2 regions of the Simiduia curdlanivorans genome follow, and region 2 is predicted to be linked to the other one. Evidence: predicted binding sites of a transcription regulator. Region 2 holds the regulator's gene; the other holds the start of a gene.
What was found. The regulator sigma-54, encoded in region 2, starts transcription at its own class of promoters, with help from an activator protein. The targets are predictions, from matches to a motif close to TGGCACANNNNTTGCNNT.
Positions count from the first base shown of each region.

Region 1: the regulator sigma-54 is predicted to act here: its motif matches at 3,700-3,717, upstream of fliE (flagellar hook-basal body complex protein FliE).

Region 1 is NZ_JAUFQG010000004.1:3,084,574-3,094,938, forward strand. It holds gene QWY82_RS13675 (sigma-54 dependent transcriptional regulator) at 1-272, shown strand, start outside; gene QWY82_RS13680 (sensor histidine kinase) at 570-1,784, shown strand; gene QWY82_RS13685 (sigma-54-dependent transcriptional regulator) at 1,781-3,226, shown strand; gene QWY82_RS13690 (PA3496 family putative envelope integrity protein) at 3,414-3,605, shown strand; gene fliE (flagellar hook-basal body complex protein FliE) at 3,775-4,143, shown strand; gene fliF (flagellar basal-body MS-ring/collar protein FliF) at 4,165-5,850, shown strand; gene fliG (flagellar motor switch protein FliG) at 5,847-6,887, shown strand; gene QWY82_RS13710 (FliH/SctL family protein) at 6,935-7,936, shown strand; gene fliI (flagellar protein export ATPase FliI) at 7,926-9,308, shown strand; gene QWY82_RS13720 (flagellar export protein FliJ) at 9,335-9,736, shown strand; gene QWY82_RS13725 (STAS domain-containing protein) at 9,878-10,183, shown strand; gene QWY82_RS13730 (ATP-binding SpoIIE family protein phosphatase) at 10,208-10,365, shown strand, end outside.
Region 2 is NZ_JAUFQG010000004.1:1,985,068-1,995,432, reverse strand. It holds gene lptA (lipopolysaccharide transport periplasmic protein LptA) at 1-353, shown strand, start outside; gene lptB (LPS export ABC transporter ATP-binding protein) at 355-1,080, shown strand; gene QWY82_RS08885 (RNA polymerase factor sigma-54) at 1,218-2,762, shown strand; gene hpf (ribosome hibernation-promoting factor, HPF/YfiA family) at 2,873-3,163, shown strand; gene ptsN (PTS IIA-like nitrogen regulatory protein PtsN) at 3,168-3,629, shown strand; gene rapZ (RNase adapter RapZ) at 3,645-4,544, shown strand; gene QWY82_RS08865 (HPr family phosphocarrier protein) at 4,552-4,821, shown strand; gene yjgA (ribosome biogenesis factor YjgA) at 4,917-5,450, shown strand; gene QWY82_RS08855 (trimeric intracellular cation channel family protein) at 5,443-6,054, shown strand; gene msrB (peptide-methionine (R)-S-oxide reductase MsrB) at 6,055-6,558, opposite strand; gene QWY82_RS08845 (peroxiredoxin family protein) at 6,796-7,365, shown strand; gene QWY82_RS08840 (YhdP family phospholipid transporter) at 7,706-10,365, opposite strand, start outside.

The sequences.
Region 1 (10,365 bases), 1.1 Mb from region 2:
CTAGTAAATATCAGCATGTGGATGAACTGGAGCAAGAAGAGTTTTTTCAGCTCGAACAAGATAGCCATAACACGGTTATTAAGGTGGGTGAAAACCCTCTATTACCTGATACCGGCATCGATTTGAAAGAGTACCTCACGTCCCTTGAGTGCAGTCTTATTCAGCAGGCCTTAGACGATACGGGTGGTGTGGTAGCGCGTGCAGCCGATCGATTGACGATTCGTCGAACCACGCTCGTGGAAAAAATGCGCAAGTATGGGTTGAGTCGTTAAATTTGGCCGCAAGCCGCAAGCCGCAAGCCGCAAGCCGCAAGCCGCAAGCCGCAAGCAAAATCAAAATCAAAATCAAAATCAAAAATATGGCCCTTGCGGGCCACTTTTTTTGCACGACCCTAGCTTGTAGCTTGTAGCTTGTAGCTTGTAGGGGGCGGCCCCCCGCCTTGTAGCTTGTAGCTTGTTCCCCCTTCACCGGATAAACTTTGCCGCATTCGCTTTTCTTGGCACTTCCTTTGCACCTGTCTTATTTGAACGCAGAAATGCGATTTTTTTGACACCTTGCTGGAATAAGCCATGGGGCAATTAGCCGTAAACTCGATACAACGGGAAGACTACGAAAAACCAGACGGCTTGAAGTCTGCGTTTGAGCTCTTTAATGAGATGTCGGCTCAGTTGGCAAACTCCTATGATGCTTTGCAGTCGAGAGTTTTAGAGCTCAACCAAGAGTTGTCGACGGTTTCCGCCCAGCGTTTACAGGAATTGGCACAGAAGGAAAAATTGGCCAATAGGCTAGAGACGCTGCTCAATGTCTTGCCCGGTGGCGTTATTGTGTTGGACGCCTTTGGCAGAATAACTGAAGCCAATCCGGCCAGCCGCGAAATGCTATCTGAACCACTGATCGGATGTTTGTGGCGACAAATCATTGAGCGCAACTTTTCTCCCAAGGCCGATGACGGGCACGAGGTTTCCACCCTGGATGGGCGCCGTTACTCTATTGCTACGCGCTCCCTCGACGGCGACGGGCAAATCATTCTATTGACCGATCAAACTCAAACCCGGCATTTGCAAGACCAGCTCAGCCGCCACGAACGGCTATCTTCGCTCGGTAAAATGGTGGCCGCACTGGCCCATCAAATTCGCACACCGCTTTCGGCTGCGTTGCTTTACGCCAATCATTTGACTCAATTTGACGGCGATGTCGAGCGCTCTCGAGTCTGCACCGAAAAAATCCGCGGGCGACTTTTGCACATGGAACAGCAGGTTAAAGACATGCTGTTTTTTGTGAAGGGCGAATTGCCGCTACCCGATATTATCACCGTGCAAAAGCTCAAAGAGGCACTGGAAGAAGCTCTTGATGCAGCGCTAAAGCAGGCCAATGTCAACTGCCAGTGGGTCGTCAGAAATCCGCAATGCAGTATTAAAGTCAATCTCGAAGCCATTAGTGGCGCGGTGCAAAACCTGGTCGATAATGCCTTGCAAGCCGATAGCGAGGCCAAGCCAATTGCGATTACCTTAGAGTCTTTTCTCAACGATGCGCTGGCCATTAGCGTGTTAGATCAAGGCCCTGGTTTGCCCGAGGATATCGCTGATTCGGTGTGTGATATTTTTGTGACCAACAAAGCCCAGGGCACCGGGCTTGGTTTAGCCGTGGTTCAGCAAGTGGCTAAGGCACACAGTGGAAAATTTACCATTCGATCGATAAAGGGCAAGGGCACGCGCGCCAGTTTGATTCTGCCCGTACTTCATTCCCAGTCGCAAACAACATCAACGTCAGAGGTGAAAGCATGACCGCGCAAGCCGTTAATGAGCGTCCCGCAAAACTCAGTGCGGAAACCGTTTTGATTGTCGAAGACGACGCAAGTTTGCGTGATGCCATGGAGGATACGCTCTCTTTTGCGGGTATAAGTACGGCGTCTGTGGCCTGTGCCGAGGCGGCCATTAGCTATCTGTCCGATGGCAATGAGGTTGCCATGATCGTTTCCGACATCAACATGGGTAAACTTTCCGGGCACGACCTACTGCGCCATGTGCGTCAATACCACCCACAGGTACCCGTGTTACTAGTGACGGCCTACGGCAGCATTGTCGACTCGGTAGAAGCCATGCGCGAGGGCGCGGTGGATTATTTGGTGAAGCCATTTGAGTCCCAGGACTTGGTCCAGTTAGTCCATAAACACGCAATCAATCAGGGCATTGTGTATGACGCGCCGGTGGCCGAGTCGGCACAAAGCAAGCAGCTACTGCAGCTGGCCGATCGAGTGGCGCAATCGGATTCTACGGTATTAATACTCGGTGAATCAGGCACAGGTAAGGAGGTGTTAGCCCGCTATATCCACGCTCGATCGGCGCGTAGGGATCAACCCTTCGTGGCCATTAACTGCGCAGCCATACCTGAAAACATGCTCGAGGCCGTGCTTTTCGGCCATGAAAAGGGGGCCTATACCGGCGCTCACGCGAGCGCACCCGGTAAATTTGAACAGGCCAACGGTGGAACTTTGTTGCTCGATGAAATATCGGAAATGGCGCTCGGTTTACAGGCTAAATTGTTGCGGGTTTTACAGGAGCGCGAGGTTGAGCGCTTGGGCGGTCGAAAATTGATCAAGCTCGATGTTAGGGTTATGGCTACCTCGAATAGAGGCATGCGCGAAGAGGTGCTAAACGGCCGTTTTCGCGAGGATTTGTACTACCGCTTAAGTGTGTTGCCTATGCAATGGCAGCCCCTTAGGGCGCGCAAAGATGATATTCGCCCATTGGCCGAGAGCCTTATGCGCCGGCATGCGCAAAAGCAGGGGCGCAAAGGCGTTGTGTTAAGCCCGGCAGCCATACAAACCTTGGAAAACTACCCTTGGCCAGGCAATGTTCGAGAGCTGGATAATGTCATGCAGCGGGCGTTGATTTTGCAGCCTAGCTCGCGCATAGAACCCTTGGATCTAGGCTTGGAGTTTGGTTTAGGCCAAACCCCAGCCGACCAGTCCTTGTTTGTACCGAGTGCTGCTGCCGCGGTGCGACAGCAAGAAACCCCCGAGCCCAATGTGTCCGATGGCCTGCTGGGCGACGACCTGAAAAAGCGTGAATTTGAGGTGATCGTAGATACCTTGCGCAAGGTTCATGGCAGTCGAAAGGACACCGCGGCTCGCCTCGGCATCAGCGCCCGAACCCTGCGCTATAAAGTGGCTCGATTAAAGGATGATGGCTTTGATGTAGACGGCGCTTGGAAGATGGCACACTGATAAAAATTAGTGAAATAAACAGTTGACCGCAGCGCTAGCCCGTTATATTTTCCGCGACAGGCTAGGGTCGACCCAGATGCGGATGTAGCCGGTCTCGAATCTACCTTCAGCTTATAACTAAAGCAGCTTATTTCTTTGAATTTTCTGCTTTTTGATAACCAGATTTTTTGCTTAGGTGGGGTAGGTTATGTCTGGTATGGAATTAAGTGTTGGCTTCGACGACAGTGACGATGTGTACGTTATGGACAATAGCGTGGATGACGTAGATACACGCGTGGCAGCAAATGCAACTGACCCGAGGCGCCGTTTAGAAGAGCGTCTCGAGGAGATGCGATTAAAGCGCGAACTGCGCGAACTGGATTTGGATTTTCGAATTTAAATCACTCCCTAAGAAAAGCGGCATTAGCCGCTTTTTTTTCGCCTGAACAATTCCTTTTTAAGCTCAAAGGCAAATTTGTGCCGCCGGCAATTCTTGGCCTGCTTTGTGCATTTATAGGTGAAAGAGCACAACATTTGGCTGAAAAGTCAAAAAGCCGACGGTGATAATTATGGTAGAAAGAATGGATATCAACCGTTTGTTGGTGGAAATGCGAGCCATAAAACAGCAAGCCATGCCGCCACAAGTAAACGATGTCAAAGCCTTGGCTGGTCAAATCCAACCGGGCACGGTAATTGGTGCAACAGAGCCGCCATCGAGCGGCTTCGGCGAGCTCTTTTCAAAAGCGGTTAACAGTGTGAATAACACACAACAAGAATCCACTGCCTTGGCAAAAGCTTATGAAATGGGTGACCAAGGTGTTGATATTACCGATGTCATGATTGCGTCGCAAAAAGCTAGTGTGTCTTTCCAGGCCATGTTGCAAGTGCGAAATAAGTTGGTAGATGCCTACCGCGACGTTATGAACATGCCTATTTAATTTTTGCGGAGCTAAAGCAATATGGCAACGGCAGCGGCTGATTTAGACGATGATTTGTCCGGCGGCGGAAAACCCGGCAACGATTTAGTTGAAGGTTTTAACAACTTAAATCTGATTCGCCAGGCTGGCCTAATGGTCGGCTTGGCGGCTAGTGTGGCCATTGGTTTCGCCGTTGTATTGTGGACCCAGGGTGAAGATTATCGCCCTTTATACGGTAGCCTAGATCGCTTAGACAGTAGCGAAGTGACGCAAATCCTAGAGCAAAATGATATTGGCTTTAAGGTGGATGGCAGCACCGGAGCGCTTCTAGTGGATGCCGATAAAATTCACACGGCGCGTTTGAAATTGGCCGAGGCGGGTATACCCGGTGACAAATCCATAGGCTTTGAGTTACTCGATAAAGAGCAACCCTTAGGTACCAGCCAGTTCATGGAAGGGACGCGCTACCATCGTAGCCTCGAAGGTGAATTGGCCCGCACCATTACCAGTATCAATGCAGTGCGTAGCGCCCGGGTACATTTAGCGATACCTAAGGCTTCGGTGTTTGTACGCGACGCGAGAAAACCAACCGCATCCATCTTCGTCGAACTCTATCCCGGTCGACAGGTAAAGCCCGAACACGTTAAAGCTATGGCCAATCTAGTGGCGTCCAGCATTCCCGAGTTAAAACTCGAAGACGTTACCATTGTCGATCAACGAGGCAATTTACTCAGCGCCGGCGAAGAAAATCTCGAGTTGGTGATGGCGGGGAAGCAGCGCACCTACACGCGTCAAATTGAAGGCGATATAGTTGGCCGTATAAACTCAATCTTAGAACCTATCATCGGTGCCGGGCGCTATAGGGCGGAGGTTTCCGCCGAAGTAGATTTCACTCAGGTGGAGCAGGCGGACGAAATGTTTAACCCGGATTTGCCCGCGGTGAGAAGTGAGCAAACCGTCGATGAATCTCAAATAGGTAACTCTACAGCGGCGGGTATTCCTGGCGCCTTAACCAATCAACCACCTAATGACGGAGCGGCCCCTCAGGTTGCTGGTGCCGGTGAAGCTGGCGGTGCCAATCAATCGCGCCGAGACAGTAAACAAGCGACGCGAAATTTTGAACTCGATAGAACGGTTAGTTATACCAAGCATCAGTTAGGAAAGATAAAGCGCTTAACGGTGGCGGTTGTGGTCGATGACAAAGTCGTTGCGTCGGCTGAGGGTGAGCAACGCCAGCTTTGGACCGAAAATGAGCTCGAGCGATTATCTATATTGGTGCGCGATGCGGTTGGCTTTTCCGCGGCAAGGGGGGATAGTGTTAATGTACTGAACTCGCGTTTCATGGGTATTGAAGAAGTGGTTGTCGAAGAATTGGAGTTCTGGCAGCAACCCTGGTTCTTTAATCTGGCCAAACAAGCCGTTGGGCTCATTATTGTCTTAGTATTAATTACCGGATTATTAAGACCTGTTTTGAAAACCTTGGCAGTAGCGGGTCAACGAGCGAAGGAATTGGAAAACGCCAAAGAAATGGCGGCGCTTGAAGATGCGGGCTTAAGTGGTTTTGAAAATCTATCCGATGAAACTGTAACACTCACAGGCGGCGACGGCTTAGCCTTGCCAAGCCCAGAGGAGAGTTACGAGCAACAAATCAATATGATCAAGGGGTTAGTTGCCGAAGACCCCGGTCGAGTGGCGCAGGTTATAAAACGCTGGGTAAATGAAGAATGAGTGACCCTAAAGCTTCGCAAAAAGCGGCTGACGAAAAGCCGAAATTAAAGCTTTCCAAAGTAGATCAGGCGGCCATTTTGCTGATGTCTATGGGCGAGGCAGATGCTGCACAAGTTTTAAAACACATGGGTCCGAAGGAGGTGCAGAAAGTCGGCACCTCTATGTCGCACCTTAACAACGTGCAGCAATTTGAAGTTGAAGCGGTTATCGCAAATTTTCTAGAAGAAGTTAGAACCTTAACCGGTTTGGGTATGGGTGCCGATGGCTATATCAGAAATATGTTAGTTAGCGCCTTAGGTGAGGATAAGGCCAACGGGCTTATCGATCGTATTTTACTGGGCGGCAACACCACCGGTTTAGATACCTTAAAATGGATGGAATCTCGCTCTGTTGCCGATATTATTCGCAATGAGCACCCGCAAATTCAAGCCATTGTGTTGGCCTATCTCGATAGCGACCAAGCTGCCGAAATCATGGGTTATTTCCCCGATAAGGTGCGGCTAGACATCATGATGCGCGTAGCTTCTCTCGACACAGTGCAGCCCAGCGCGCTGCAAGAGCTCAATGATATTCTCGAGAAACAATTTTCCGGTAATGCCGGGTCGCAAACCAAAGCGATGGGTGGCGTGAAAGTAGCTGCCGAAATTATGAACAATTTAGAGAGCTCCATCGAAGCCGATCTCATGGACTCCATTAAAGAGGTGGATGAAGATCTCGGCACCCAAATTCAAGACCTTATGTTTGTCTTCGACAACCTTAAAGATGTGGATGATCGTGGTATTCAAGCGCTATTGCGCGAAGTTTCCTCTGAGATTCTTATCATTGCGCTCAAAGGTGCTGATGAAAGCCTTCAGGAAAAAATCTTTAAAAATATGTCTAAGCGCGCGGCCGAATTGTTGCGCGATGATCTCGAAGCTAAAGGCCCTGTCCGGCTTACCGAAGTTGAAGGAGCGCAAAAAGAAATTCTTACAATTGCTAGGCGCATGGCTGATGCTGGTGAAATCATGCTCGGTGGCAGCGGCGAGCAAATGCTTTAACGGCTAGCTAGTTTATATATTCCGGCCAATGGATGAGTGAGTAGTGAATGGCGTCTTCCGATAAAGCCTATATCAGCGCTGAGAATGCAACCCACGCGGTTACATGGCTGCCGCCACAAGTGGGTAAACAGGCGAATAAAATTCCCAGTGCTGAAAAAGAAGCACGCGAAGCCAAGCGCCGTGAAGCAGAACGAGCTAAAGAGCGGGTTGAGGATGTAGAACCGGCCAAGTATCCGACCACCGATGAAATTGCCGCGATCTTTGATGCCGCGAGAAAAGAGGGCTTTGCCGAGGGTTTCGCGGCGGGAATGAACCAAGGCTTAGAGCAGGGGCGCGCTGAAGGCGCTGAAAAATCTTACGCTGAACATCATGCCCAAGCCGAGCAGTTGAAGGCTAAGTTACAGGCCATGCTGGATAATTTAGCCGGCCCGGCTGAGCAGGAACAACAACACATATCGGCAATCCTTACACAGGTCATAAAGCGTTTAACGCGCAAGCTTGTTATGACCGAGTTGTCAACGCCAAGCCCGCATATTGAAAATTTAGTTTCTACTTGTGTGGCCTTATTACCCGCGACCCAAACAGAGAGGCGCGCGGTTATTCAATTACACCCAGATGATCTTGCTTATTTGCGTGGCGAGGCTCAATTAGCGTCTATTTTAAGCGCCTGCGAATGGCAGCCTAATGCCGACGTGGCGCAGGGAGGCTGCCTAGTAATTTCACACAGCAGCCAGCTCGACGCAAGGGTTGAGTCGCAATTGCAAACCCTGTTTGAGAATTTTGATAACGGACGCTTTTCCAGTGACGCTGAAGATGAGCCGGCGTTGCGTGTCAGTGAAAAAAGTATCAGTGCCTCAGTCGATCACGGGGATAGCTTAGCAGCCAGTTCGGAATCACAATTAGCCTCAGCTGAATCTGAAACCCAGGATGTTTTTAAACCAGCCATTGATGAGGGAGATTCATCCGCGCAAACCGAGCAAGCACAAGAAGCTCATAAGCCGGTACAACCCGAGCCACCCTTAGACGATGATGGCTCATATGTGGAGTGATATCGCTAGCAGCATTAATGCTCTGGTTCCCGGCGCCGGCGAACCCTTGTTACCGAGAGTGGAGGGGCGGTTAACCCGGGTTGTGGGCATGACACTTGAAGCCGAGGGGGTAGATGTTTCCATTGGCCAAGCCTGCGATATCCTAACGAATTCTGGGCCCGTTGCTGCAGAAGTGGTTGGCTTTAGCGATCAAAAAGTGTTTCTTATGCCCATGGCGCAAGCGTCAAATTTGCGCGTCGGCACCCGCGTTCGTCCCAGGGCGCGCGCCGACGGTATTTTGGTTGGCAATGGGCTGCTAGGGCGTGTTATCGATGCCTTGGGTCAACCCTTAGACCGAAAGGGGCCGCTGAGTGACGTAGCGGACTCGGTATTGGGCCAACAAGCGATCAACCCACTCGATAGACACCCCATATCCGAGCCCCTAGACGTGGGTATTCGGGCTATTAACGGTTTATTGACAGTGGGCAAGGGCCAGCGCATTGGCCTATTCGCCGGCAGTGGCGTGGGTAAGAGTGTCTTGATGGGCATGATGACCCGGTTTACCCAAGCCGATGTGGTGGTGGTTGGTTTGATTGGCGAACGTGGACGCGAGGTAAAAGAGTTTGTCGATCATATTTTAGGTAAAGAGGGCTTGGCGCGCGCCGTGGTGGTGGCTTCACCGGCGGATGATGCACCTCTGCAGCGGCTCAGGGCATCGCATTTAGCCACTGAGATTGCTGAGTATTTCCGCGATCAAGGTAAAAACGTCTTGCTCTTGATGGACTCCTTAACCCGCTATGCCCAGGCGCAGCGAGAGATTGCCCTAGCCATTGGCGAGCCACCGGCCACCCGGGGCTATCCGCCATCGGTGTTCGCCCGATTACCGCAATTGGTAGAGCGAGCTGGTAACGGCGTGGAAGGGGGCGGCTCAATCACGGCTTTTTATACCGTGTTAACCGAAGGTGACGATTTACAAGACCCTATCGCCGACTCTGCCCGCGCCATTCTCGATGGCCATATCGTGCTGTCGCGACGCTTGGCCGATGAGGGTTTATATCCAGCTATCGACGTCGAGGCCTCTATTAGCAGGGTCATGCCCAATGTCGTGAGCGAACAACATTTAAGAGCGGCACAGCAGTTTAAAGGCATGATGTCACAATACACCCAGAATAAAGATTTGATCAGCATTGGTGCCTATCAACCCGGGTCAGATAAGACACTAGACCTCGCCATCGAGCGCTTGCCTTACTTAAAAGATTTTGTCCGGCAATCGCTTAATCAGCCGGTTAGCTTTCGGGACGCAGAGCAGGGCCTAAGGAAGTTATTACAGCCAGCGCCGCTGAAGCCGTCGATGGATAGAGCCAGCGCCCAAGCTGATTCTCAAAGCCTATGAGCCTAAGGTTAAAGCGCGCGGAACTGGTGATTAAGCTTGCCCGGCGCAAGGAAGACCAAGCCGCAAGCCTGCTGCGCCAATGGCGCGAGCGAGTAGAAAATCAGCGCCAGCAGTTGTTAGAGCTGGAAAACTACCAAGAAAGCTATCACAGGTGGCCGCAAGGGGCACAATCAGTTCAGAGCTTGATCACTGAACGAGCCTTTTTTACGCAGTTATCGGGAGTGGTCGATGAGCAACGCCAGCGCCTTTCCCAAATGGAACATCAATACCAACTTTATGTAAATCACTGGCAGGGCCTGCACAAGCGGCGCCAGCTACTCGACGAGCACCGCGACAGGGTTGCCCTCGATGAAACTCAGCGCTTGGATAAGCAATGGGATAAGCTTTGCGATGAGTTAGCGATCACCGCCTTTTCCGCTAAAAAGTAAGTTGCTTATGCCAGATAGCAAAAAAGCGCAGTTTTTCAACGCTCATTATATGACAATGGAATAATCAGCTATGCTTAGCCTTGTGTACTGCCCTCGGTAGTCTCGCTCCGAGATATTGCCCGATACAGAAAGGAAACGACTATGGGAATTCGCGCCACCTATATTGCAGACGACAATCAGCTCACTATTGCCATTGAAGGTCGATTTGATTTTTCTGCACATCAGGAGTTTCGCTCAGCCTATGAGAATGCCGAGCCAAGGCCGGCGCGTTATATCGTCGATATGAAAGACACCAACTACTTAGACAGCTCGGCGCTGGGCATGTTGCTGCTTCTGCGCGACCATGCTGGCGGCGACGGAGCTGACATAACCATCGTTAACTGCAGTCAAGACGTAAAGAAAATCCTCACCATCTCAAATTTCGAGCAACTTTTTACAATCAAGTAATCGTGATTGCTGGGTGAATTGCGCATGGTAACCAGTGCAGTACTGACCATATTAATAGCCGATGACACCAAAACTGACAGGCTCATTCTGGAGCGTATAGTCAAGAATGAAGGCCATAACGTCGTTAGTGTAGAAAATGGTGTTGAGGCCGTTCGTGCTTTTACCGAAGTGCACCCAGACAT
Region 2 (10,365 bases):
TGGATCAAGGTAGCATTCATATTGTTGCCGATAAAATTGTCATCCACAGCGCCGAGAAAAAAGTTAACCGCATTGTTGCCACCGGCGCGCCCGCGCACTTTCAACAAAAGCCGGCACTCGACAAAGAAGTGATTATTGCGCGCGGCAACACGCTCAAGTACGAGGTTGTAGAAGATAAATTAACCATCACTGAAAACGCGCAAGTTGAACAAGACGGCTCCATCGTGACGGGCGATATTATTAACTACGACATTCATCTCGCGCTGGTGGAAGCCGGCAGCCGAGACAGTAATAATTCCCGGGTAAAAATGATTCTTCAACCCCAGAAAAAAAACAGCGACGCGAAGGAATAGCATGGCTAAATTAAGTGCATTAAATTTGGCCAAAAGTTACAAGGGTCGGCGTGTCGTTATCGATGTGTCCATGGAGGTCAACAGCGGTCAAATCGTCGGCCTACTCGGCCCCAATGGGGCAGGCAAAACCACCTGTTTTTACATGATTGCGGGCCTGGTGGAAAATGACGCCGGGCGCGTATTAATCGACGATAAAAACCTGACGGGCATGCCCATCCACGGCCGCGCGCGCGCCGGTATCGGCTATCTACCCCAAGAAGCGTCCGTATTTCGCAAGCTCACCGTGGCCAACAATATTCTCGCCATACTGGAGACGCGCAAGGAGCTCAACCGCAAGCAACGCCTCGCACGCATGGAAGCATTGCTCGAAGAATTTCACATCACCCATATTCGAGACAGCCTAGGCATGGCACTTTCTGGCGGCGAGCGACGACGCGTAGAAATTGCACGGGCATTGGCCACTGAGCCGCAGTTTATTTTGCTGGACGAGCCCTTTGCTGGGGTAGACCCAATTTCCGTGGGCGACATTAAAAACATCATCAAACACCTCAAAGAACGCGGTATAGGCGTGCTTATTACCGATCACAATGTGCGCGAAACTCTCAGTATCTGCGAGAAAGCCTATATCGTCAGCGAGGGGCATATCATCGCAGAAGGCGACGCCAATACTGTGCTAGCCAACCAGCGAGTCCGCGAGGTTTATTTAGGTGATCAATTCACTCTCTAATTTTAATTTACCCTACGGCTCATAAAGGCATGGAGCTTGCTTGTCAATATTGCCTGAGCCCTGACGGATGACTACACTAAGACCATACCTCGGCGAAGTTGCGAGGCACTACCTTAAAGGATGTTAGTCATCAAACCATGAAGCCATCACTACAGCTCAAGCTAGGTCAACAACTGACCATGACGCCGCAGTTGCAGCAGGCCATCCGGCTGCTGCAGTTGTCCACCTTGGATTTGCAAGCGGAAATTCAGGAGGCGCTAGAATCCAACCCCATGCTCGAAATATCAGAGGGCGAAGACGGGGCACAGGACACAGAGGCCAGTAGCGATGTCAGCGAACCTAGCGACCCAGAATTTAACAGTGCCAAAGAATCTACCGAAACCAACCTACAAGAATTAAACACGCCGGAAACTTCACCCGATAACAACCAGTCCAATGAGATGGATAGTGACTGGAACAACGACATACCCGACGACCTGCCGGTCGACACCAACTGGGACGACATCTACACCTCCGGCCCAGCCAGCAGCGGTTCAGGCAGCGACGAAGACCGCGATTACGAGCGCGGCGATAGCACCGGCGAAAGCCTGCAGGAACACCTGCTGTGGCAGCTCAATTTAACCCCCATGAGCGACAGGGACAGAGTCATCGCCCTATCGATCATCGACGATATCGAACCGAGCGGCATGCTGGGCAACCCCATCGGCGACATAGCCGAGGGCCTCAATCAAGAACAGGAAATGCTCGAAGACCCGGTTGAACTGGACGAAGTGTTAGCGGTTCTCCATCGCATTCAACAGTTTGACCCGGTCGGTGTCGCCGGCCAAGACTTGGCCGAGTGCCTACTTATCCAACTGCGAACACTGCCAACTACTACACCTTTCCTAGATGCTGCTAAGCTTATTGTTAAGGATCATTTAGCGCTGTTAGGCAATCGCGATTACAAGCAACTGATGCGGCGCTGTAAACTTAAAGAAGCTGAGCTGGCAGAGGTAATCGGGTTAATTCAAACCCTAAACCCGCGCCCCGGCGAACAAATCGCACAGGCCGATACTGAATATGTTGTTCCAGATGTCTTTGTCAGTAAGAAGCAGGATCGCTGGTTAGTGGAACTTAACCCAGACATAGCGCCTAAAATACGCATTAACGCTGGTTACGCCTCGCTCGTCAAACGGGCAGATACCAGCCCAGATAACAACTTCATGCGCGACCATTTGCAAGAGGCGCGCTGGTTCCTCAAGAGCCTGCAAAGCCGCAACGAAACCCTGCTCAAGGTCGCCAGTTGCATCGTCGAAAAGCAAATGGGCTTTTTTGAATCCGGCCCCGAGGCCATGCGCCCTATGGTACTGCACGACATTGCAGAAGAAGTTGGCATGCACGAGTCCACCATCTCCCGCGTTACCACACAAAAGTATATGCACACCCCGCGGGGCATCTTCGAGCTGAAATACTTTTTCTCCAGCCACGTCAGCACGGATGCGGGTGGAGAGTGCTCATCCACCGCGATTCGCGCCATTATTAAGAAGCTGGTGGCGGCTGAGAATCCGAAAAAACCCTTAAGCGACAGTAAAATCACCACCCTGCTTGAAGAGCAAGGCATTCAGGTAGCGCGCAGAACTATCGCTAAATACCGAGAGTCATTGGGCATTGCAGCATCCAATGAACGCAAGAGATTGATCTAAACGCTAGATCAAGCAACACCGCTACACCCTAGTTTTAGGCGCCCAGCTTTGGGGTTTGCACCAAAAAAGGGCAGTTGACAGCAAAAGCAGCGACACAAAGGAGCAGCCGAATGCAAATAAATATCAGCGGACACCACCTAGACCTGACCGACGCCATAAAAGATTACGTCCATGCAAAGCTGGAAAAGCTCGAGCGACACCACGACCGAATAACCAGTATCAACACCATACTAAGTGTTGATAAACTACAGCAAAAGGCGGAAGCGACAGTACACGTCAGTGGCGCTGAATTTTTCGCTGATTCAGAGTCTCAGGATCTCTATGCAGCCATAGACCTGCTCTCTGATAAGCTAGATCGCCAACTAATTAAACACAAAGAAAAACTCCGAAGCCATCGATAACCCTATGCAGTTTGAAACCCTTCTAGCCCCTCGCCGTGTACAACACGGTGTAGAGGGCGTCAGTAAAAAGCGCGTGCTTGAGACGATCGCCAACATCATCGCCACTGATATACCCAGCCTAGATGCCGATACACTATTTCGCAGCTTAATCGCGCGTGAAAAACTGGGTAGCACGGGCTTAGGTCATGGAATTGCTATCCCACACTGTCGAGTCGCCAGCTGTGAAAGCACTATTGGCGCTTTGGTTGTGCTCTCCAGCCCGATCGACTTCGATGCCATCGACGGTGCGCCGGTCGACGTCATATTTACCCTTATGGTGCCGGAAGAAGCCAGTAGCGAGCACTTACAAACATTGGCAAAACTGGCCGAATTATTTCAACAGGAAGAATTCCGCGCGGCACTGAGAACGGCTGAGACAAGCGATCTACTCTATAGTAGGGTAAGCGCATACCTTGCCACGCAATAAAGGGATTCTGTCAACATGAATACGGATAAAAGTACGGTCAAACAATCACCGCGCTTAATTATCGTCAGTGGCCGCTCCGGAGCAGGCAAGAGTACCGCCCTGCACGTGCTCGAAGATTTAGGATTTAACTGTGTCGATAATCTGCCTTTGCGCTTACTACCCGAGCTGGTACATCAATTAGTATCAGATCCAACACCCAATTCTCTATTTGCGATCAGCGTCGATGCTCGCAATGCTTGGCAGGAACTGCCCAAGTTTCCACAATTGGTGGCCGACGCCAATGCCAAGGGTATACGGATCGAGGTCATGTTTTTAGATGCCCGATCACCGGTACTGATTCAGCGCTTTAGCGAAACGCGGCGCAAGCACCCACTTAGTAAAGAAGGGGTCAGCCTAAAAGAGGCGACGGTAAAAGAGCGCGAGCTACTGCAACCCATCGTCGATTTAGCCGATCTAGTCATCGACACAACCACCCTCACCCTGCATCAACTGCGCGACCTGGTCAAAAACCGCGTCAGCTTGAACGCCGATACCAGTATGTCCGTGCAACTGGTGTCCTTTGGCTTTAAGCGCGGGGTGCCGGTAGACGCCGATTTCGTATTTGACGTGCGCTGCCTACCCAATCCTTACTGGAAACCCCACTTGAGGGCCCTAACGGGGCAAGATCAGCCGGTGGCGGATTTTTTAGAAGAACAAGAAGACACGCGCCTAATGCGCAGCGATATTCTGGCGCACTTAACGCGCTGGCTGCCAAAATTTGAACAAAGCAACCGCAGCTACATGACCATCGCTATTGGCTGCACTGGTGGCCAACACCGATCGGTTTATATGGCCGAAGAACTTTATAAAGCACTGGCGGGAAAAAACTCTAAACTACAACTTAGGCATCGAGAATTAACCGGCACAAAGGGCTAGGCGTAGCGTGATTGAAACCCAAATAGAGATTATCAACAAGCTAGGCCTGCACGCCCGTGCGGCGGCAAAAATGGCGACCTTGTGCGCACGTTTTGGCTGCAAAATTCAAGCGGGCATCGGCGAGAGAATGGTAGACGGCAAAAGTGTTATGTCGCTCATGCTGCTAGCCGCGGCCAAAGGCACACAGCTCAACCTAAGAACCGACGGCGACGATGAGCAGGAAGCCATGGACGCCATCACCGCTCTGATCAACGACTACTTCGGCGAAGGCGAGTAACGCTGTCGCTTTAACCCCGAGTTGGGTACCATGCGGGCCGAGACGCAACCGCCCGCACCTGATGGAAGGGCCGAGCAAGAATTTTGGATATTATCATGGCAAATCACGACCCAGCTGACGACCTGCTCGACGGCGAAGAACTCCCAAAAAGTCGAACCCAAATCAAAAACGAGGCCACAGCGCTACAGCAGCTTGGGGCTAAGCTATGTGATCTCAATAAGGATCAGCTGAGCAAGATTCCGCTGCCGGAAACGTTGCAACTGGCTATCGTAGAAATGGGTCGCATCAAAACCAACAGCGCAAAACGCCGGCACATGCAGTTTATTGGGCGACTGATGCGCGAAGCCGATCACGAAGCCATCGCAGCAGCTTACCAAGGCTTAATGCAAGTTTCAGAACAACACGTTTTGCAACAACACCTAGCCGAGCGTTGGCGCGATCGGTTTATTGCCGATGGCGACGACGCTATCAACGAGTTTATGTTGGACTACCCTCAAGCTGACCGACAGCAACTAAGGCAACTAGTGCGCACGGCAAAGTCCGAACTCGAGCGCAGCAAGCCGCCTGCTGCTGCACGCAAAGTCTTTCGTGCGATACGCGACACCATCGTGTCTAGCAGCCTTGTTTAGTGAAATCATCTTTTTTACCGGCATTTTAGGCTGCGCAGTTTTTGCTATCTCTGGCGCCCTAGCGGCGGCAGAGAAACAGCAAGATATCATGAGCTTTATCCTTCTGGGTGTAGTCACCGGCATTGGTGGCGGCACCATAAGAGATCTAATACTCAATAAACCTCAAGTGTTTTGGTTAGCCGAACCGATTTATCTTTATGTGTGCGTGATCGCCTCGGCGCTCACCTACTTTATTGCCCACTATATAGCGTCAAAACACCGCGCGCTGGTGTGGATGGACGCCGCCGGTATGGCCCTGTTTAGCGTGATGGCAACTCACACGTCACTCGCGTGGAACGACTCCTGGCTAGTCGCTATCGCCATGGCCATGATAACCGCCTCCTTCGGCGGTGTGATTCGCGACGTTATGCTCGACCAAATGCCGGTTATTTTGGAACCTGAAATTTACGTCTCGGCGAGCGTGACGGGTTCGCTCGTGTTTCTCATCGCAAATCATCTGCAGCTAGACTCGTCATTAAGCATCTGCCTAGGCTTTATCGGCGCCTTCAGTCTGCGCGGTGCTGCGATTATTTGGGACCTTAGGCTACCAAAATACCAAGACTAACTATTGCTGTTGATCGGGAATAAATTCTAACGCCGCCGAATTGATGCAATAGCGTAAGCCAGTGGGCTCTGGCCCATCTTCGAACACATGGCCAAGATGCTCACCACATTTGGATAATACCTCTACCCGGCGCATACCCCAGCTGTAATCTTTTTTAAGGACGATATTGTCGGCATTAAACATCTCCCAAAAGCTGGGCCAGCCGCTGCCCGATTCATACTTATGCTCAGACCGAAATACCGGTAATTTACACCCGGCTGTCACAAAAGTACCCTCACCTTTTGTCTCTAACAAAGCGCCTGTAAAAGCTCTCTCGGTGGCGCCATTCCACATCACATCAAATTGTTGCGCCGTTAATAACTCGGCCCATACATCTCTGGAGATCGATTCAAGATTTCGCTGATCAGCGATCATTTTTTTAGCTTGTTCTATTTTTTCATTATCTACTTGGGCCTTGTCCGCACAGGCGAAGAGCGAAACCAGCAGCAAGATACAACCAATCATCTTTGTCACAGCGATACCTCTATATACGGCAAATGAGTCTAGTTATCGGTTAGACTCGGCCTAGATGTATTTGTTACACCCGCGCTTTTCTAAGCTCTAGGGGAAGCCAGCCAACTCAGAGCATTGCCGCAAGTTTCCTATGTTGCATCGCCGCTAATTCGTTTTTTAATGCTTTTGTCATCCAAAATCCCATTTCGCTCGTAACCGACTAAAATCCTATAACCATGAGCTGACGCCATGCGACTAATCACACCGCACCAAGGGTTAAATTTCGCAACCAAGGATATTTACGGCAAACCCTTCAGCTTGAAAAGTTTCAGGGGCAAGCGCGTTATGCTGTCATTTTTCCGCGATGCAGCCTGCCCCTTCTGCCACTTACGGGTGTATGAGCTGAGTCAAAATTATCAGCACTGGCAAGATCAAAACCTCGAAGTAATTGCCGTGTTTAGCGACACCCCAGCGCAAGTGCGCCGCTTTGTTGCTAATCACCCTCGGCCATTCACTATGCTCGCCGACCCCAAATTGGCGCTATACAATCATTATGGTGTCGAGCAATCGGGCACAGCTCTACTCAAAGCCTTGGTATTGAAACTACCTAGGATCATTAGGGGTTTTATGCTCGGCGCTAAACCCAGTAACAACCCACATGTTAAGTTGGTGCCAGCAGATTTTCTCATTGACGAAGACGGGGCAATTCAACAGGCCTGGTACGGCCGAGACACCAGCGACCATATCCCACTGGCACAAGTACAGGCATTTATTGACACAGCGAGCAGGACCTCAAGCCATACACCTAAATTCGCCTAGCCAGTTAAATTAACCCAACCCGAGGAATCGACTGCGGTAGCGCAACTGCAGCACTTGTGCATCTAAGCTCGCACTAGGGAACCTCTGAATAACTCTGGTGCAGCTCTGGCTTCCAGCAAATTTCGTGGGCTAGGCGCGGCTTCGAAGGCATACCGGGGTCTGTCGAGCAGTCGCAACAACGCACACGGAATTTGCTGGAAGCCCCGTAGGGCGAGGCCTTTAGCGCCCATCCGTTGCGTTGAGCTTCTTGCTAAGCGCTAGGGCCATTAGCTGCGAAACTCGCCTTGCGGCTGACCGCTACAGGTCACGCAGAGCGGTACCAGAGTTATTCAGAGGTTCCCTAGTTATCGAGGATAGGTTTATCTTCTTCACTATGACCAAAGTTTTCTTGGTTAGTGGATCGTTGACTTGAACTTGACTGTTCCGAACTTGTAGATGAATCCAAAGCGGTGGTTGGGTCACCAACAGCAGGTTCTTGCGGGGACTCTGTTTGAGCGCTGCCGGCTTTCTTCGGGTTGTCTGCAACTTGTTTAAACTGCATGCTTGGGTTATCCAACGCACCAACCACCCGATAGTTAACACTGGTCATTTTATCGAATTGCTTTTCAAATAACCGGCTGGCAACAAATACCCCCGCAGCCACGGGTAAACCGGCTGAGACCGCCGCAATAAAAGTGAGGTTATCTAACACGGGCAAGTTAACCGTAAGCTTGGTATCGATGGTGTTATCGACCAAATTCACCTGCCCTTCCATCTGCATTTTGCTCGACGGCGTTTTTACCGACACAGGTGTATTAAATTGCACCAGCCCTCGATCAAATTCCAACGCCCCTTTGACCTCGTCGTAGGCCATGCCGCTGGCGTAAACATCGGAAAAATCCAATTGTAAACGACGAATCCAGGTATCGAAGTTAAATATTCCCATGAGCCGCATTAACGCATTACTGGCGGAGGCATCTGCGCGCATAAAGCGGCCGTCTTTAACTTGAAAATCAATGTCACCACGCAAACTTTCCAGCTTGACCCCATAAGGATCACCGCGCCAAGCAAGATTGGCGTTGAAGGTGGCGCGATTACTTTCTATTAATTTTTTCGTATCAAAGGCTTCCATCACCGCACCGAGGTCACCCGCCTTTACCTGCCCGGTAAATACCGATTCGTTATTGCCATGATTCCACGACAAACTCGCACCGCTTGTCATTGCTGTCCCTATTGTGCCGGTTGTTCCAATTGCCTCACTTGCGCCACTAGCCTCATTGGTCGGCCAGCCAGCAACAGACAAGCCAAATAGAGCACCGGTAATATTATCGATATGCCAAGTATCCTGCTGGATGTAAGAGTCAAAAGTTAACTGACCAATATTTTTTTCTTTAACATACAAGCTCGCAATTGCCGCATGAATCTTCGGTAGCGACTTTACCCGCTGCCACACTAACTCGGCCTGCTCTAGCGCTAACGCTTCTTTATCAACACTCGATAATTCAACCGCTACAACGGGAGCACCTTCCTGTACCGGTGCTTCCTGAGCCGCCCATAGCGGTAAACGTAAAACTTTTAACGAAAGGTCGAGCGAGCTGTCCGCTGCAAGCGGCAAATCCAAGGTGCCCGCCAAGCGTTCATTCTGAAGACTGAACGCCCAGCGATCCGCGCTCTTTATTCCCTCTAAATGGGTTTCCCCTATCTCGTGCTCGCCAGCTAAGACCAATTGCTCTGCATTAAGCACGATATAAAGCGGCAAATATGCTTCGTTCTCCACCTCCGATGCACGCTCATCTACAGCAGTTTCGTTGCCATCGTCGATACTATACGAGGCCTCAATCGGTTTGCGTATGCCGCTCCATTGACCATCGAAAGCACTTAGCCAAGCGTTAAGATCAAAACGCTCAAAACCAGCGCCTAACCGAAGCATGGGTTGCTCGGGTAAACGCGCCTTACCAAATAGCTGTACAGCGCCGCGATCAAAAGCAAAACGCTGATCAACCTTAGACCACAGCAGAATCGAATCAGCGACGTTACCAGCGCGAGCAGTCACCCGTACACTTTCTTGTGTGAGCGGAATATCTAATGCAAACGGCAATTTTTGATCCGATGCTTTATTCAAAGGCGTCGGTAAATTTACGGCAAGGCCGATAAGATCACTGCTGACGCCAATATTTACCGGGGTGTTTAGGTTTTGCTGCGCGCCCCAAGGAACGTCAATAGCGACAGCATAGTTCGAGATTCCAGAGACTTGCTTCACCGACGAAAAGCCAGCCCAAGTTACGAGATCGGCAATATCCGCCCGAGCAGCCAAGCTAATTTCCAAAAAGTTTTTACTGTCATTCAAGGCAGAGCGCACACTTAGCGGTTGGTTCCACAAAGTGCCCTTTAACGAGTTAATCGCGATGGCGTTTTGTCTCGATATCCTTATCCCACCGGTTAAATCTTTGGCAGACAAATTAATAAAAGGCAGTGCTAACTCACCCTTTCCGATTTCGACCTGAACATCGAAATCCAATTCATCACTGTTCTTAGTCATGGGCACATTAAGCGCTAGATTCGCTGCAAAATCGCCAGCCATTTGCCAATTGGCAAAGGTGTGGTTGGTGATATCGGCCAAAGGGCTCTCGGCCAACAATTTCTGCCCATCCGCTAAAGGACCCGCAAGCCGACCATCAATCAGCAAGTTCGACGATCCGCTTTCCTGAGTAATCAATTCAACCTTGGCTTGCTGCAAAATAGAATCATAAATTCGCCCAGAGCTAGCATTCACAAGCAGATGCGAAGTATCTAAAACCAATTCAGCACTGACCTCAGATACCGCTGGCCATGGCGATGAATAATCGAGAGCTGCATTTTCAATATCCAGCCAAAGTTGTACGCTCGGCATACGCGCCAAGGCACCGGCAATAAAGCCGTGGAAAATAAACCCGCCTTGACGCACATCGCCCTCTTGAACCGCTACATCCAGCCACTGGCGCAAATTTTCCGAGACCACAAAGGGTACATATTTTTTGTGGT